Regions from separate parts of the Paenibacillus sp. LRG-1 genome, predicted to be linked through region 2. Evidence: riboswitches for the same ligand, from Rfam matches in the RefSeq annotation. Region 2 holds a riboswitch; each other region holds the start of a gene.
What was found. Region 2 has a riboswitch for cobalamin ahead of cobJ (precorrin-3B C(17)-methyltransferase). Riboswitches for the same ligand answer to the same signal wherever they lie in the genome.
Positions count from the first base shown of each region.

Region 1: it holds a riboswitch for cobalamin, as region 2 does, so the genes downstream of both, ACUUJN_RS25925 (ABC transporter substrate-binding protein) here and cobJ (precorrin-3B C(17)-methyltransferase) in region 2, are expected to answer to the same signal.
Region 3: it holds a riboswitch for cobalamin, as region 2 does, so the genes downstream of both, ACUUJN_RS07110 (ABC transporter substrate-binding protein) here and cobJ (precorrin-3B C(17)-methyltransferase) in region 2, are expected to answer to the same signal.

Region 1 is NZ_CM170126.1:5,847,384-5,850,667, forward strand. Features, by position in the region: gene nikB (nickel ABC transporter permease) at 1-16, opposite strand, end outside; gene ACUUJN_RS25925 (ABC transporter substrate-binding protein) at 32-1,612, opposite strand; cobalamin riboswitch at 1,830-2,033, opposite strand; gene ACUUJN_RS25930 (hypothetical protein) at 2,706-3,284, shown strand, end outside.
Region 2 is NZ_CM170126.1:5,605,247-5,608,530, forward strand. Features, by position in the region: gene cobJ (precorrin-3B C(17)-methyltransferase) at 9-1,805, opposite strand; cobalamin riboswitch at 2,117-2,302, opposite strand; gene ACUUJN_RS24850 (LOG family protein) at 2,360-2,914, opposite strand; gene ACUUJN_RS24855 (uroporphyrinogen-III synthase) at 3,121-3,284, opposite strand, start outside.
Region 3 is NZ_CM170126.1:1,614,454-1,617,737, reverse strand. Features, by position in the region: gene ACUUJN_RS07115 (FecCD family ABC transporter permease) at 1-961, opposite strand, end outside; gene ACUUJN_RS07110 (ABC transporter substrate-binding protein) at 958-1,965, opposite strand; cobalamin riboswitch at 2,173-2,366, opposite strand; gene ACUUJN_RS07105 (histidine phosphatase family protein) at 2,488-3,246, opposite strand.

The sequences.
Region 1 (3,284 bases), 240 kb from region 2:
GTATAAAACGAATCATAGGATACGCAGCTCGTTATTCCGTAATATCAGATTGCGCTGTAATGTAGTAATACTCGATCGGATGGGGTGTAAAACCCTCCACCCCTTTTTTCACACCAAACACATTATCAGGATGCACAATGAACGACTGTGGCAAATCCGCATTGATGATATCCAGCGCTTGTAGTGTCACAGCATTACGCTGCGCTGTATCCTTCGCCAGCTTCAAGCTGTTAAGAATACTCTCTAGCGGTTTGGAACTATACTGGCTTACATTGGCTTCGCTTTTCGAAGAATAAAACATGTCCATAAAATATTGCGGCTCTCCTGTATGAGCAGTAAGCATACTGTACATAGCAAAATCCCAATCGTTTTTGGTCAACGCCTCGTCGATATTTTCCACCTTGCGAATCTTGACCTGGATTCCCTCTTTCAACAATTGGCTTTGGATGACCTCAGCCATAACGGAGAGCTCCGGACGCTGAGGGAAAGTCAGCAGTGTAACCTCGAACGGCTTGCCTTGCTTAGTCCATGTCCCTTGGGCGTCTTTCTGCCAGCCATCCTTCGTCAACAGCTGCTCTGCCGTTCCGTTCAGCGCTTTACGCTCAACTTTACCGAAGGGAAGAATGCTCGGGAACGGACTGCTTGCTTCCGTACCGAAGCCCCTCATGACGGCGCTCACAATCGATGTGCGTGGAATCAGGCTGTCCACCACCTTACGGTTCGCCGCATCCTTGAATACTGGCGATTCCATATTGTACACGATCATATGGGTGCGCAAGGAGGGAGCCGACAGCACTTGTAGCTTGTCGTTCTTTTTCAGTACCTCTGCGTTATCAACTGGAATATCCGTCGCCACGTCCACCTCGCCGGATTGCAGCGCCATCAGGCGCGAATTCCCATCCGTAATGAACTTCATCGTCGCTTCAGCCAGTCGTGCCTTCTCGCCCCAATATCCGTCATAACGCTCTACGACCAAGGATTGGTCCTTGTTGAATGCTTTGATTTTAAAGGCGCCTGTCATCGCTGGGTAACTCTGCTCATCTTTCATCGATGCCACATCCAGTACAATCGTCGATGGATCAGCTAGATTGGACACCAGCGCCGCGTTCGGCTGGTTTGTCGTGATTTTCAAAGCCAGCGGGCCGCTTACATCAATGGACTTCACATTCAGTAAATCCTTCGCCAGATGGCTTTTCTCGATAGAGCGCAGCAAAGACGCTTTTACACCTGCTGCATCCATACTCTTTCCATCATGAAAAGTGACTTTATCCTGCAAGCTGAACGTCCAAACTGTAGGACTATCCTGCTTCCACTCCTTTGCCAGCCAAGCCACAGGCTCCAGCTTTTCATTCAAACGTACCAGTGTCTCACCTGCACCGGATCGCATCACATCCCAGCTATTATCTCCGTGCGGGTCAACGCCTGACGGTTTCCATGTATACGCCATTACCAGCTTTTTATCTGTCGCTGTTTGTTGTGCTGACGCGTTTTCACCCTTGCCGGAGCTATCCGACGTCTTATTGCTGGCACATCCCGAAAGAGCCATAACTGCCAGCAACAGCATCACCCCTGTACATATCAACCATGAACGCCTGCTACGATTGCTAATCATTCAATGAATCCCCCTCTATCTTGTAAAATCATATAAACCTAACGCAAAACGCGAAAAAAGCATTCCGGACCACTTGATCAGCAGTCAGAAATGCTTTCATTATAAAATGTCAAAACTCACCTCGAAGCCAACTCCAAAAACATAGAAGGGATCGGATCGGTTTCAGACATTCCGTATGCAGCACGCCTAACCACCTCCCCAGCATCCCGTGGGTCTGACAGTGATGTCAAAACAGGCAGGTCTCCTGACTCCAGGCGCATCTTTCAGGCCTTCCCGGTTCTTCACAGTTCCAGTGGCTGTTCTGAAAGCTCCAGCAGTATCCTGCTGATGCCTGTATACAGTGGCGGGTCCGTGTCGGAATCTACCGAACTTCCCTTTTAAGTGAACACGCTCAACAACCATCTACATGGTCTCAACAAAACCTCGTACATAGAGTCGTCCGGCTCACACCTGTTTTCTTCCTTTATTTCTTTCCATTACGATCTTATTTTGTTGTCACAGGCTTGTCAATAAATGCTGCACAATATTTTAAATTTGAACGATGTGGCGAGAATGAAGGTGATGTCTATTCATTGCGTGCACGAAATGAACGTGCTAAAATTAGGTATATAGATAATCATCGTGTCCGTATACTAAAAAGAGTCTTCGCCGCGCCAACGGCAAAGACTCTAGGACTTGAAAGGCTGTGGATCACCACCACGGCGCGCTGCATAACTAAATGTTAATGCAAACGAAACCCACCGTTAGGGGCCAACCTAATTACGCGGTGGGTTTTCGCTTGTTCCGAAATTTTCGACGTAGCCAGCGATAAAGTTTACGAATACTAAACACCAGGCTTAGTAACGTAACCATCCAACGCAACACATCGTAGCACGACACAAGGTTGACCATCGGCTTCACCCCCTTTCGGGAAGCTGCACCGTGGTCCGAAAACATCCACCACTATTCAAAATCCATAAGGTAAATTATACCACGACCTCGCCCACTACTCTAGCAAATTCCTCTAGTAAATAAATCAACTTAAGAGTTAACTTTAGCGCCACTGCACAGTCGGATATAACTAAATTTCTCATCTTAGAAAGGATGTATCCTTTTGAAAACAAGCAGCTATCGCTTCTTTATAGTTTCCTTGCTCGCTCCAGCTCTGTTATCATCCTGCTCTCCATCCTCTACTCCATCAGCAGAATCAGTCCCATCCAAACAAGTCCAATCAGGGGAAAAGACAGCTCTAGCCGGACAGGGCCAATATCTATCCATGACCTATACAGAATATGTGAATGGGAAAAATACAGATAAAGGTATGGTTATGCGGGTCATGACGTATGACTTAAGCAGTAAAAAAATGACCAAACTGGCCGATGTTCCTTATACCTCTCAATACCCACTTTCCCTGGTGTCCTTACCTGATCACAAAATTTATTACTCTGCCGATGTGGATGATAAGGGAGACCAACTATTTTCGTACGACTTAAATTCAAAAAAAACTGAACAATTATCCGATAATTTATTTGCCATTAATCGTATAGTGCCAACTACTCCAGAAGGTCCACTTATACTAGCTGCAGTCAAAAAAGGAGAGCGTACACTTAAAACAATTTTCTACAATAAATCGACTCATACAATGCAGTTCTTGCATGATGAAAATCAGGATATGAATACTTGGTCTGTATCT
Region 2 (3,284 bases):
TCATTCCATTAATCACCACAAACCGCATTCACTTCTACCGTTGCTGGTGCATCTTCATGCCGGAAACCCGCAACGACGCCTACACGTTTAAAAAATTTATGAAAACGCTCATTCGGATGCCCTTTTTCCTTATATTCAGCAATGACGTTCTCCACGATATCAGTAATCTGATCACCCGGAATTCCTTCCGCTACGGGCTGAGCGGCATGAGCATTGCGACCGAATTTTTTGCCACCGAGGAAGAGGTCGTATCCTCCCTTGCGATAGACGATTCCGATATCCTCCAGCACCGCTCCATAGCAGGCCATACCGCATCCGTTCAAAGCAATACTCGTTTCCTTGGGTGCCTGTAATCCGCCAAGTACAACCTGTAGATGCTCAGCCACAGGCACAGCGTCATCCTTCTCCATATTGCAGAAGTCGCACGCCTTCACCTTAAACACATCGCCAATCGGCATGACAATGAATCGTTCATCCCGCAGCCGTCCGACCAGTTCCTCGGGGTCTGCACACGGCACGCGCAGCACGATCTGATGATCTGGCGAGTATTCCAGCTCGCCGTCATCACCCGCTACCTCGGCGAGCAGCGCCATCTGGCGAGCGGTGAACTTCTTGTTTCCCACACCCGGGGAAACACCCACCTCAAATAGCGCAGGCTTGCCAAAGCCGCCTGTCGCCATCCCGGACGCGGCCCCCGCTCCGGCCACCGCTGACGTTCCGGCGGTGCTCTCGGCGGTAGGCGCTTGCCCGCTCCAGCGAGCGTTGGCTACGCCAGGCAGCTTGCCGCCTACAGCGAGGCGGCTTAGTGCCTCTGCCGCCAGCGATGCCGGGGCTGCGCCGGTTTGCACAGCAGTCGTTGCCTGCACGGCAGCCATCGCTTGCGGGCGTGCCTGCGTCGCAACCGCAGCGCCGCTCGCGGAGGGTCCAGCGGGCGTAGTCGGGGCTGCGCTTGCCTGCGGTGTATCTTCTTGTGCGCCCAGCGACCACGGCTCCGCTTCCGTGCGGAGACGCTGGTGCGGCTTGAGTGCCTGCTCGGTCGCATCTAATGTGTATTTGCGCTGATATCCGCGCGGAGTCACGATCAAGCCGTCATACACCGTCGTCGAGGAATTGCCGATGATTACAGTCGTCAGCATCCCAATGTCATGGTTCAGCATATCTTCCAGCGTCGTTACAATAACTTGCTGACGTTCACGATAAGCACTTTTCACCAACCCGACTGGAGTTTGCGGATCGCGGTAACGCAGCAAAATGGACTGCGTCTCCACAATCTGGCGGGTACGCCGACCACTGCGCGGGTTGTATAATGCAATCACAAAATCGGCCGAAGCCGCTGCTTCTACGCGCTTCACAATCGTTTCCCATGGGGTCAGATGATCACTCAGACTGATCGTGCACGCATCATGCATAACTGGCGCCCCCAACAGTGAAGCACAGGACTGAATAGCCGAAATCCCCGGTACGACTTCTACCTCAACTCCGTCCTCGCGTCGCCAGCCTTTTTGCATCAGCACCTCATACACCAGCCCTGCCATACCATAGACTCCCGCATCTCCACTGGAAATGACAGCTACCTTCTTGCCCATCTCTGCTTGGCGAACCGCCTCCTGTGCACGGCTCACTTCCTCTGTCATTCCTGTGCGTACAATCTCCTGTCCGTTCAACAACGGACGGATCAAATCAACGTAGGTATTGTAGCCGATAATGACCTCACTTTCGGCCAGCGCATCCAGCGCCCGTTTTGTGATATGTTCCATATCTCCTGGTCCAAATCCAATCACCAGCAATTTTCCTAATGGGCTCATCGTGCTCCTCCTATTCATCCTTTTCAGGGCAGCTATGCTATCTATTTCAATGATTTATGTACATCGTGTAACTCGAAAAAACCCCATCCTGCCCGGATGGGGTTTCTATGTACGCATCTCTCATCAGACGAACAAACAGCGTAAGAAGACACTATTTGTCTTCCTCCAGCCTGCCGTTGTTTTCCATCTGACTGTTTACGCTTCAAACGCTGCTGCACGTTCATATCCACGCAAACCTCTAGCCAACATGGAAAAAGCAACGTGTGCCTGATTTCCTGATTTCGTACACCCATCCTCTCCGCGAAGGTTAACGGTGCATACAGATCAAGGTAGGTCTCCTGGCTTGGCATCAACGGATTCTTTCGTCTTCCCCGTTTTTCACGAGTGACCATTTTAAAAAATCCTCTTCCTTACAGTGGCGGGACCGCTCGGGATTTGCACCCGATTCCCTGTTACCCTTTGCTCAACCGCAAAGGCACCTTGTCTGTCCGCTATTTGATTATGGGTCTTATCATAACCTTGCCTCAATCAGTTGTGCAAGCATGAAAAACGCTTTATTTCAAGTTCTCTGCTTTATTTTTTAACATATGTAGCAATTCGTCCGGGTCCGCAGAGATACTTAATAACGCTGGATGCTCAGCCCCGGTAAACCCTTCTTGCACGCTATGACGCACCATTTCTACTAACGGGTCAAAATATCCATTCACATTCAGCAGCCCAATCGGCTTGCGATGAATCCCGATTTGCGCCCAGCACAATACCTCGAATAGCTCCTCGAAGGTTCCCAAGCCACCCGGAAGGGCGATAAACGCATCGGCCATCTCGCTCATTGCCGCTTTACGCTCATGCATGCTTGCTACCTCAATAAATTCGGTAACTCCCCGATGAATGATCTCTGCATCAAATAACAGGGTGGGCATAATGCCAGTGACCTGACCGTCACCCGCCAGCATTCCATCCGCCACCTCTCCCATCAGCCCCCTGCTAGAGCCACCATAGATCAGACGGATATGATGGCGAGCCATGGCTTCCCCCAGCTTGCCTGCAGCCTCAACATATACCGATGAATGTCCAGGTCTGGACCCGGCAAATACGCAAATAGAATTCATTAACGTCTCAGCTCCTGTCCTAAGTATCATGCATCGAAACTTATTCATTATATTAGATAAACATTTTCGCTATAACAAAAATCTTTGTCGATGCATGTCCAACAAAAAAAGATAAAGACCTCGTAGGCCCTTATCTTTATTTTACTCTGTATCCCAAAATATAAGTTCATTTTTTAGCATACTGCATTTATAATTTCTATCTCATTTCAATGACCATTCACGATCTTCAGACCACAGCCATGCACCGAATCGTTATGTTCAAAATATTTGCCCAGCTCCACCATCATCGCGCCCATGCGCTCTTCGGTTGGAAACACGACTCGATCAATCCCTTCTTCCACAATGGACTGTGCAGTCACCTTCCCTACGG
Region 3 (3,284 bases), 2.1 Mb from region 2:
CCAGAGGAATTTCCGTGGGGGCTAACAACGTGCGAGCCGCCGTATCTGCCCAAGCCATAAAAATAGCTCCACCGAGCGCAGATAATGGAACAATCATCCGGTAATCAGGCCCTGTCACCAGACGAATGATATGCGGTACAACGAGTCCCACAAAGCCAATCACTCCACATACCGAGACAGCGGCTGCTGTCAGCAGCGTGGAAATGATCAGAACAGATAGCTTCGTCGCATCTACATGAACTCCCATGTGAGCCGCCTGACGTTCACCCAAAGCCAAAATATTCAGCACACGTGCCCGGTTCCATAGAAATACCAGTCCTATGACCACATAAGGTAAAAGGATTCCTGTATATGACCAACCGCGCAGGCTAAGACTTCCCATCGTCCAGTACAATATTTCATTGACCGTCTCCTTCGACATGGCTGTCAGAAAGGAAACAACCGCCCCCAGAAAGGATTGCATCACCACACCCGACAAAATGAGACTTTGTGTCGGAATTTTTCCACCTTCCCGTGCCAACGTCAGCACCATCCACAGCGTCAGCATTCCGGTCGTAAATGCCACTAGCGGCAGCGTCCATATGCCAACAAATGAAAATTGAAGGCCCCAATAAATCAGTACTGCCGCTCCTACCGAAGCCCCCGAGGATACCCCCAGTGTATACGGATCAGCCAAAGGATTACGCAGCACACCCTGAAATCCGGCTCCCGCCAGCGCCAGCGCTGCTCCTACCAACATTCCCAGTAACACTCGTGGCAATCTGACCTTCAAAATAATTTGCTCTGAGGATGTATTCCAATCCGGTGTAAACGTATCGCCTAACCATGGAAGGTGGTTAACCAGAATGCCCGTGATCTGGCTGACCGGAAGCTTGGCCGAGCCGATGCCAAGACAGAGCAGTAGCGTCAGTAACAGCAGGACAAGACCTGTTCCTCCAAAGCCGATCAGTTTACGGTTCATTTGAAAATTTCAGGATACACGCCCTTGGCCACTTCCTTGAGACCTTCCGTTACGCGTGGACCCGGACGACTAATCAAATTATCATCCACGGCAAATACCCGGTTGTGGCGAACAGCCGATATTTGATCCCATCCACTGCGAGCTTTAATGATTTCGCCGAGCGTTTGACCAGTTTTGTCGTCCTTGACACTTTTGCTGTACAAAATCACGTCAGGGTTCGCAGCAATAATATTTTCCTCACTAATTTGGTACCACCCCTTCTGCGTGGCGCCTACATTTTCGCCGCCCGCCAACGTAATCAGCTCGTCCATAAACTCGCCTTTACCAACTGTCCAGCCTGGTGAAAACTCGACGTATACCCGCAGCTTCTGACCTTTACCGATATTTTTAATTCCTTCTTTCACTTCAGCTACATCTGCTCTCATCTTGTCAGTCACCGCTCTCGCTTCTTTCTGATGATCGGTGATTTTCCCATACAATTCGATGTTAGCCATGACATCTTCAACTGTCTTCGGTTCCGTTTTAAAAATCATAATTCCCATGTCGCGCAGCTTGGTCGTAGCCTGTTCACTAAGTGATATCCCTGCAAAAACGACTTCCGGGTTAGCAGCAATGATCGCCTCTTCGTTCGGTTTCATAATACCGCCCACTTTAGGCTTTTTCGTAGCTGCTTCCGGGTAATCAGAGTAGTCGGAGACGCCAACAATTTCCTTATCCAGCCCGATGGCGAACAGCGCCTCGGTTTCTGCCGGGGAGACGGAAACGATTTTATCCGGCGCTTTTTTGAATGTAAATTCCTGTCCTGTTGTATCCTTAACCGTGAGTGGGTAAACTGTTTTGCCCGGAGGCTCTTGTGCGGTTACGGTCTGTCCCGGCTGCTGTGAAGAATTCTGGTTCTCTTTATTTTCAGCATTTTTCCCATTAGCTCCACATGCACTCAGCACAACTGCCAAAATCAGAACCAATAGACCTGTTGTCCAAACCTTTATTTTTTTTCCTGCCATGATTTGCACCCCTTCATAAAAAATCGTTAAGAGCGTTACTTGAACATCATCAGATATCTTCTAAATCCAGCCTTCTTTTCCTATCAAAAAAACCCCGCATCCTCATATCAGGACACAGGGGCCACGTTAGCGCAGATCGTGCGCAGGCGGCAGCTTCTTTCCGCATGGACAGTCACTGCGAACACGTCATCCTTTCCTCGAAGGACTATGGTGACAGGCGGACGGGCAGGTATCCTGACTTATGGTAAAATGCATGTCCTGAAATTCTTTCATATGCTTAGTAGCACATAAAGCAGGACTAACGGGCATGTTTCCATTTACAGTGGCGGGACCGCGCCGGACTCACACCGACTTCCCTTTTAACAGCGCAGGCAAGGGAAACCATAGTTTCATCACGCTGCGCCGACCTCGTCTGCTGGATATTTGATAAGTGGTAGTCAAGCCGTTCTTTTACTTGATGATTATAGGTTAAAAAGAGGCGGCTTACAACCCAAACAGCCTCTTTATCCGCAGGTGTCTAACCTAATGAGGAAGCATTTCTGCTATGTAATTGTGCCGTCCTGCCAGCCTCAATTGAATCCTAAATGCTTCTCCCGGCTTCGGATTCAAACTCCAAAAATCATGGCCCGGTATCAGCATGCAAGCTAACTGACGAATTACGCCACCATGCGTAACGACCAAAACAGAGGGTGGCGCAGCAGTCAAATCCATGGGTTGAACTTCCATAGCAACACGCCATTCATACAGAGAGTCAAGAAATTTCCGTAGACGATTCACAAAATCTGCCCAAGACTCTCCTCCAGGAGGGGTTATCCGTTGCGGCTCATCAATCCAAGCGCGATACAACGACACATCCTTGAGCATGTCATACGTTTTTCCATCCCACTCACCAAAATGAAGCTCTCGCAGACGTGGTTCCATCATAGGAGACATAGTAGATAGGGAACCTCCAGACGTCAATTCTGATTCCGGCACAATGATCTGCAAGGTCTGGCGACATCGCATTAAATCGCTGCAATAGATTCGAGCAAAGGACTGCCCTTGCAATTTTTCTTGCAAAGGCTTTAATTCCTGCTCTGCTCCCGGTAGCAAACCTAAGTCGGAGTGTCCTAGATATCGACGTTCCTTGTTCCATAAGGTTGTGCCGTGACGAACTAACACAAGTTCCATGTCCCAATGCAGATCTTCTTTAGCATCATACGGCACCTTATCCTCCTGTGAGTTCGGACTTTGTGCGTATTCTACTGTCCTTTTTGCTGCTATATCTTGTTTCAAGATCATGTCACTTCCTGCTCGATCATTATTCAGTGTGTCACTCC